Linked DNA regions of Rhodobium gokarnense. The protein of the gene in region 1 interacts with the protein of each later gene in a pairwise test. Links are inferred from orthologs where the notes say so. Each region holds a gene or a part of one and is shown on either strand. Other genes may lie near its edges.

Region 1 (5,243 bases):
GGTGCAGCATCTGCATGTGCCGGAGTGTCGCCGTGCCGATCGAGGCGGGCGAGGTGCCGGCCGCGATCATGCGGCGATAGTTGCGCACGACCTGGTCTATGCTGCCCGCAAAGACCGCGTCGATCAGCTCGTCCACCGCCAGACCGGAGGCGTCGCCGACGACGGCGGCCACATGCTCGATGGTGATGCGCTTGTCGCCGCGGGCGTAGAGGCAGAGTTTTGCCAGTTCACCGCGCGAGGCGAGGCGGTCGGCGCCGATCAGCGCATGGAGGGCCTGCCGGGCGTCGCGGTCGATCTCAAGGCCGGCCGCATTCGCCTCCTCGTCCATCAGGCGGTCGAGGTCGGCGGCGGCATCGGCGTAGCAGGCGATCGCCACGGCTTTCGAATCGGCTTCGAAACGACGCCGTAACCCCGTGCCTTTTTTAAGGTCTCCAGCCTCGATGACGACGAGGGAATCGGTCGGCGGTTCGGCGATGAGCGGCTCGACGGCGGGGACGATGTTCTGGGTGCCGGCGTTGCGCACCCAGACCGTGCGGCGATCGCCGAACATGGCGATCTGCAGCGCCTCGTCGGCAAGCCGGCTCGGATCGGAGGCGATTTCCGAGGCATCGAGGGTGACGAGGGCGAAGGGGTCTTCGGAGCCGGCGGTCGCCGTCTTCACCAGGGCCTTGCAGCGCTCGTTGACGAGGCCGGTGTCGGGCCCGAAGACGAGGACGAGCGCAAGGTCGGCGGGCGGGGACTTCAGGAACCGGTCGATGTCGCGGCCCTTGATCAAGGCCATGGCGGGCTCCCGGGGTCGGGCATCGGGTCAGCCGGCGGTGGCGAAATGGGCGGCGATGCGGGTGCGGATGTCGTCGGAAATCACCTTGACCGCCCGGTCTTCCGCGTCGCGCTTGGCGCGCAGATTGGCAAAGCGCTGGGTGGAGAAGTCGTAGGACGCGCTGGCAAAGCTCGATCCGGACAGCACCGTGGTTCCGGTGGCGATCTCGGTGAGAACGAAGGACGCGCGCACGAGAATGAAATAGGCGGCCGGAACGTCGGCGAGCTTTTCAACGCCGACGGCCGATTCATGTTCGGACAGCACGATCCTGAGGCTGTAGCGGTCCTCCGCCGCGGCGCTGCCGCCGCCGGTAAAGGCGAAAATCAGCTCGTTGCGCAGTTCCTGGCCGACGCGGGTGGTCGCCGGCTCGATGCGGATCGCCCGGGTGTCGTCGCGGACCGTGCCGCCGGACGGCAGCGTGCCGTAGAGCGGGGTGACCTGGCAGCCGGCAAGGCCGAAGCCTGCCGCAGCAAGCATGCCGAGAACCAGGGTCCGGCGTGTCGGCTCCCGTCGATGAGACATATCAGGCGACCACGTTCACGATGCGTTGCGGGACGACAATGATGCGGCGCGGCGGCTTGCCCTGCAAGGCCTTCTGCACGGCGTCGATCTCAAGGGCGGCGGATTCGATCTCGGCGTTGGCCGCATCCCGGGCGACGGTGACCTCGCCGCGCCGCTTGCCGTTGACCTGGACCGGCAGGACGATGGTATCCTCGGCGAGAAGGTCCTTCTCGACCGCCGGCCACTCGGCCGAGGCGAGCAGCGTCTCCTGGCCGAGGGCCTTCCAGCATTCCTCGGCCAGATGCGGCGTCATCGGTGCCATCATCCGGATCATCATTTCCGCGGCCTCGCGGAGGGCGAAGGCGGTGTCGTGCGACGGGTCCCTGGCGGCCGCCAGGGCCTTGCCGAGGCCGTTGCCGAGCTCGTAGAGGCGGGCGACGGCGCGGTTGAAGGCGAGCTGCTCGATGTCGCTCTCAACGGCGGCAAGGGTCTTGTGGGCGAGCTTGCGGACCTCCAGCGCCGGGGCGGAGAACTCCGCCGGGCGTGTCGCCGGCACGTCCTTCAGCTCGGCGACTTCCGAGGCGATGCGCCAGACGCGCTGGACGAAGCGGTGAGCCCCTTCCGCGCCGGCATCGGTCCACTGGATGTCGCGGTCCGGCGGGGTGTCGGAGAGCATGAACCAGCGGGCGGTGTCGGCGCCGTAGGTCTGCAGGATGTCGGTGGGGTCGACGGTGTTCTTCTTCGACTTCGACATCTTCTCCACCGGGCCGATCTCGACCGGGGCGCCGCCCTCCAGCATTTCCGCGCGGCGCGTGCCGCCGTCCTCAAAGATACGGATATCGGCCGGGTTGACCCAGTCGCCGCCCTTTGAGCGGTAGGTCTCATGGGTGACCATGCCTTGGGTGAAGAGGCCGCCGAAGGGCTCCTTCAGGTCCAGATGGCCCGTCGCCTTCATGGCCCGGGTGAAGAAGCGCGAATAGAGCAGGTGCAGGATGGCGTGCTCGATGCCGCCGATATACTGGTCGACGGGCAGCCAGGCGTCGGCGACCTTCGGATCGGTCGGCGCGTCGTTCTTGGGGTCGGTGAAGCGGGCGAAATACCAGGACGAATCGACGAAGGTGTCCATGGTGTCCGTCTCGCGCCGGGCCGGCTTGCCGCATTGCGGGCACGGCACGTCCTTCCAGGTCGGATGGCGATCGAGCGGGTTGCCGGGGGTGTCGAAGGAAACGTCCTCGGGCAGCTTCACCGGCAGGTCGGCCTCGGGCACCGGCACGGTGCCGCAGGCCTCGCAATGGATCACCGGGATCGGGCAGCCCCAATAGCGCTGACGGGAAATGCCCCAGTCGCGCAGGCGGAAATTGACCTTGCGGGTCGCCTGCGGCGCGCCGTCGATGGTGACGGCTTCCAGGCGGCTTGCGACCTCCTCCTTGGCGTCCGGGATCGACAGGCCGTCGAGGAATTCGGAATTGATCAGCCGGCCGTCGTCGACGAAGGCCTCGTCGCCGACCTCAAAGCTTGCCGCATCGGCATCGGAAGGGGCGACGACGGGCGTCACCGGCAGGCCGTAGGCACGGGCGAAGTCGAGGTCGCGCTGGTCGTGGGCCGGACAGCCGAAGATGGCGCCGGTGCCGTAGTCCATGAGGATGAAGTTGGCGATATAGACCGGCAGGGTCTTTTCCGGATCGAACGGGTGCTTGACCCTGAGCCCGGTGTCGATGCCCTTCTTTTCCGCCGTTTCGATGGCGACGACGCTGGTGCCCATGCGCCGGCATTCCTCGGCAAACGCCGCAATTTCCGGGTTGGTCTCGGCGAGCGCCTTCGCCACCGGATGCTCCGACGACAGCGCCATGAAGCTCGCGCCGAACAGCGTGTCCGGCCGCGTGGTGAAGACTTCCAGCGTGGCATCGCCCGAGGGCGGCGTGTCGGTGAATTCGAAGCGGACGTGCAGCCCTTCCGAACGGCCGATCCAGTTCGCCTGCATCAGGCGCACCTTGTCCGGCCAGCGGTCGAGGGTGCCGAGCGCTTCCAGAAGGTCCTCGGAAAAGTCGGTGATCTTGAAGAACCACTGGGTCAGGTCGCGCTGTTCGACGAGGGCGCCGGAGCGCCAGCCGCGACCGTCGATGACCTGCTCGTTGGCGAGCACGGTGTGGTCGACCGGGTCCCAGTTGACCTTCGACTTGCGGCGGTAGGCAAGGCCGGCCTTCAAAAAGTCCAGGAACAGCTTCTGCTGGCGGTGGTAATAGTCGACGTCGCAGGTGGCGAATTCGCGGGCCCAGTCGAGCGACAGGCCCATCGACTTCAACTGCGCGCGCATCGCCGCGATGTTGGCGTAGGTCCACTCCTTGGGGTGGACCTTGTTCTGCATGGCCGCGTTTTCCGCCGGCATGCCGAAGGCGTCCCAGCCCATCGGATGCAGCACGTTGAAGCCCCTGGCGCGCTTGTAGCGGGCGACCACGTCGCCCATGGTGTAGTTGCGCACGTGGCCCATATGGATGCGCCCGGACGGATAGGGGAACATCTCCAGGACGTAGTATTTCGGGCGCGGGTCGTCATTGTCGGTGCGAAAGACGCCCGCCTCGTCCCAGATCTTCTGCCATTTCGGTTCCGCCTCGCGGGCGTTGTATCGCGCGCTCGCCATCGTGCTGTCTGTGTCTTTCGGAGTGTGAGGGACGTTCGGTGGCGCGACCTTCACCAGAAACCGGGTCACCGGTCAATGGCTTGGGCCGATCAACGCGCCCTTTTTGGCCATTTCCCCGAGGGCCTGTGGTGCAAGCGCGACGGTGCGGTCGAGCCGGGCGGAGGTCCGCCGCCACGATCGCAAGTCGGTTTACTGCGTTGTCTTCGGTCGCGGGCCGGTGCGCCGGACTGCGACGACTTGACCCTTTCGCGTTCTCTGCGCCTAATACCGCACGGGACGGGGCGTCGAGCGGGCATCAAGGCCGCCAGGGAGGAATTCATCGTGGAGCTTTCCCGACGGGACTTCATTGCCGGTGCGGCCGCGCTCGCTGCGGTCGGCACCAGTGGTACAGCTCATGCCTCTGCGGCCGCCTATTACGGCGCGCCGGTCACCGACAACGGCATCACCTTCCGCTCGACGAACTTCAAGAAGATCGACAAGCGCTGGCAGCGGCAGATGGTGAAATACCTCAGCTCGGAAAAGCCCGGCACCGTCGTCGTCGATACCAAGCACCATTTCCTCTACGTCATCTGGGAGAACCAGACGGCGCTGCGCTACGGCGTCGGCGTCGGCCGCGAGGGCTTCAAGTGGTACGGGCGGGCGCGCATCGATCGCAAGGCGATCTGGCCGCGCTGGGTGCCGCCGCCGGAAATGCGCAAGCGCCAGCCGAACCTGCCGACGGCCGTCGAAGGGGGCGCCCGCAATCCGCTCGGGCCGCGCGCGCTCTATCTCTATCGCAACGGCGGCGACCTCGGCTACCGGCTACACGGGACGACCGAGCCCTGGACGATCGGCGGCGACGTCTCGTCCGGCTGCATCCGCATGTTCAACGAGGACGTCATCGACCTCTACCAGCGCTGCCCGATCGGCACGGAGGTGCTGGTGCTGAAGCATATCGCCGAGCACAAGGGTTAAATCCCCGGGGGGAGTTCCAGATGAGCATGTTCACGGGGGCTGGCGGCCGGCGGATCGGCCTTTCGGTACTGGTGGTTGCCGCGGCATTGGCGCTCGGCGCCTGCGCAGGCGGTCTTTCGTCCGTCGCAACGCCCGACAAGACCAACGCGCCGGCGCCCGGCTTTGAAAACATGCGGACCGGCAGCGAAGAGGACTTCATGCTGAATGTCGGCCGGCGAACCTATTTCAAGGCCGGCTCGGCGGAGCTCGACGACACCGCGAAGGTGACCCTCGACAAGCAGGCGGTCTGGCTGAACGAGCACACCCACTGGAAGATCAAGGTGCAGGGCT
Region 2 (2,972 bases), on another replicon or contig:
ACCGGTTTCCGCGCTTCGTCTATGTCGACCGGATCGTCGTTTCCGCCGGGCAGAAGGGCCGGGCCCTCGGCCGCCAGATGTATGAGGAACTCTTTCGAAGAGCGCGCACCGCAGATCGCACCGTGATCGGCTGTGAGGTCAATCTCGAACCGCCGAATCCCGGCTCCGCCGCCTTCCACGCGAAACTGGGCTTCGAGGAGGCGGGGCAGGCACATCTCTCCAACCGCGGCAAGACCGTGCGCTATCTTGTCAGGCGGCTTTAGGGCGCCAAACGCACAAGCAATATTATCCGAAATACGTCATTGCGAGTGAGCGAAGCGAACGCGGCAATCCAGAAAGCCGCGCACTCCGAGCAAGCGGCATTGGATCGCCGCGTCGCCTACGGCTCCTCGCGATGACGGATACTCAATCCCACGAAAGCACCTCTTAAGCCCCCACCAGATCGAACCAGCCGTCCTCGTCGATGACCTCCACGCCGAGGTCCTTGGCCTTGGTCAGCTTCGAGCCCGCGCCCGGACCGGCAACGAGGAGATCGGTCTTCTTCGACACCGAGCCGGAGACCTTGGCGCCGAAGCGCTCGGCCATGGCCTTGGCCTCGTCGCGGGTCATGCGCTCCAGGGAACCGGTAAAGACCACCGTCTTGCCGGCAACGGGCGAGCCGTCCGCCGCGATCGTCTCGGCCTCCTGGGGCGTCACCTCGGCAAGCAGCGCGTCGATCGCCTCGCGATTGTGCTCCTCGGCGAAGAACTCGACGATGGCGTCGGCCACCACCTCGCCGATGCCGTCGATGTTGTTGAGGTCGGCCCAGGCCTCGTTTTCCCGGTCCGTCGCCGCTTCCATCGCCTCGCGGAAGGCGGCAAAGCTCCCATAGGAGCGCGCGAGCAGTTTTGCCGTCGTCTCGCCCACATGGCGGATGCCGAGGCCATAGATGAAGCGGTAGAGGTCGATGGAGCGCCGCTCGTCGATGGCGGCAAAGAGATTGTCCACCGACTTCGGCCCCCAGCCCTCGCGGTCCTTCAGCTTCTTGAGGGATTTGGCGTCCTCGTCCCGAAGCCGGAAGATGTCGGCCGGCTGCTTGATCAGCCCGTCCTGATAAAAAGTCTCCACCTGCTTGGCGCCGAGCCCCTCAATGTCGAAGGCATCGCGGGCGACGAAATGCTTCAGCCGCTCCATCGCCTGGGCCGGGCAGATTAACGCGCCGGTGCAGCGCCGCCGCGCATCGATCCGACCGGTCTTTTCCGCCACCTCGCGCACGGCATGGGAGCCGCAGACCGGACAGGTCGTCGGGAACTCGTAAGGAGCCGAGTCCTCCGGCCGCTTGTCGAGGTCGACATCGACGATCTGCGGGATGACGTCGCCGGCCCGCTGCACGGTGACGGTGTCGCCGACGCGGATGTCCTTGCCGTCGCGGATCACCTCACCCTTGCCGCCGATGCCGGCGATATAGTCCTCGTTGTGCAGCGTCGCGTTGGCAACGACGACGCCGCCGACCGTCACCGGCTGCAGTTTCGCCACCGGCGTCAGCGTGCCGGTGCGCCCCACATTGATCTCGATGGCGTTGACGACGGTCGTCGCCCGCTCCGCCGGAAACTTATGGGCGATGGCCCAGCGCGGCGAGCGCGAGACGAAGCCGAGCCGGCGCTGCAGGTCGAGCCGGTCGACCTTGTAGACGACGCCGTCGATGTCGTAGTCGAGCCTCGCCCGGCCCTCCTCGATCTCGCGATAGGTCTGGAGCATCTCCTCGATGGTCCGGCAGAGCCGCATCGCCGGATTGACCGAAAAACCCCAATCGCCAAAGGCGGAGACCACCTCATACTGCGTGTCGGCCGGCAATTCGCTCATCTCGCCCCAGGCATAGGCGAAGAATTTCAAGGGCCGTTCGGCGGTGACAGACGCATCGAGCTGGCGCAGGGACCCGGCCGCCGTGTTGCGCGGATTGACGTAGGTCTGCTTGCCGGCCGCCTCCTGGCGCGCATTGAGCTCCTCGAACGCCTGGTGGGTCATATAGACCTCGCCGCGCACCTCCACGAGTTCAGGCGCGCGTTCAGGCAGCGTCACCGGGATGTCGTCGATGGTCCGCGCGTTGGCGGTGACGTTCTCGCCCTCCGTGCCGTCGCCGCGGGTCGCGGCCACCACCAGCTTGCGGTTCTCGTAGCGTAGCGTCAGCGACAGGCCGTCGATCTTCGGCTCGGCGGTGAAGGCAAGCTCCTCGTCGGCGGAAAGCCCCAGGAACCGGCGCACGCGGGCGGCGAAATCGGCGACGTCCTCGTCGTAAAAGGCATTGTCGAGGGAGAGCATCGGCACCGCGTGCCGGACCTTGGAAAACGCCCCCGTCGGCGCCGCGCCGACCCGCTCGGTCGGCGAATCCTCGCGCTTCAGTTCCGGAAAGGCTTCCTCGATCGCCTGGTTGCGGCGGCGCAGCGCGTCGTAGTCCGCATCGCTGACCGAGGGCTGGTCGTCCAGATAGTAGCGGCGGTCGTGGCCGGCGATCTCCTCGGCAAGCCGGGCGAGCTCCGCGGCGGCCTCTTCTTCGGTGAGCTCTTCAACCGGCTTCTTTTGCGACCCGTCCGCCACGCGATTCTCTCCTCGTTGGCCCGGCGCCCCGCGACCGTTTCCCGGCGTTCCGTCCGTCCGTCTTCATGACGCGGAGGTCGACCAAGGCAAGCGCCCGCGACCAACCGCATCCGACACCCACACACTCGGCATCATCACCGGGCCCAGACCCGGTGATCCATGTTGCCTATCCTATAGGTATTGTCGCTTCAATAGGCCAGCAGGCGTTCCCGGTCTGCTGGGCCGGACCGTGTTGTCAGCCGAGCGAAAAAGCTGCCAACTGATTGTTTTGAAAGGCCTCATGGATTGCCGGGTCAAGCCCGGCAATGACGCGGAGTGGGGTGCGGGCGCCAGTCAGAACCGCATGCGCTGACCTTGATGCTAGTGCTTATCGTTTGGGGGCCACCCACCCCCTCACG

Evidence for each region. The genes of interacting proteins can lie anywhere in the genome.
Region 2: the proteins of leuS (region 1) and ligA interact in binary tests that used the Escherichia coli proteins (3 or more experiments, as listed by UniProt). The link is inferred for Rhodobium gokarnense from one-to-one orthologs.

Annotation. Positions count from the first base shown.
Region 1 is NZ_JAOQNS010000008.1:143,326-148,568, reverse strand. The notes cover bases 1,144-4,277. They hold leuS (leucine--tRNA ligase), read right to left. Parts: upstream 3,960-4,277; coding sequence 1,344-3,959; downstream 1,144-1,343. Other genes in these bases: lptE (LPS assembly lipoprotein LptE), read right to left, coding at 1,144-1,297. In the rest of the region: holA (DNA polymerase III subunit delta), read right to left, coding at 1-781; more of lptE, read right to left, coding at 809-1,143; M2319_RS14930 (L,D-transpeptidase), read left to right, coding at 4,281-4,913; M2319_RS14925 (OmpA family protein), read left to right, coding at 4,934-5,243.
Region 2 is NZ_JAOQNS010000003.1:320,012-322,983, forward strand. It holds ligA (NAD-dependent DNA ligase LigA), read right to left. Parts: upstream 2,575-2,972; coding sequence 427-2,574; downstream 1-426. Other genes in the region: M2319_RS06730 (GNAT family N-acetyltransferase), read left to right, coding at 1-263; recN (DNA repair protein RecN), read right to left, coding at 2,968-2,972. UniProt on the Escherichia coli protein: DNA ligase that catalyzes the formation of phosphodiester linkages between 5'-phosphoryl and 3'-hydroxyl groups in double-stranded DNA using NAD as a coenzyme and as the energy source for the reaction.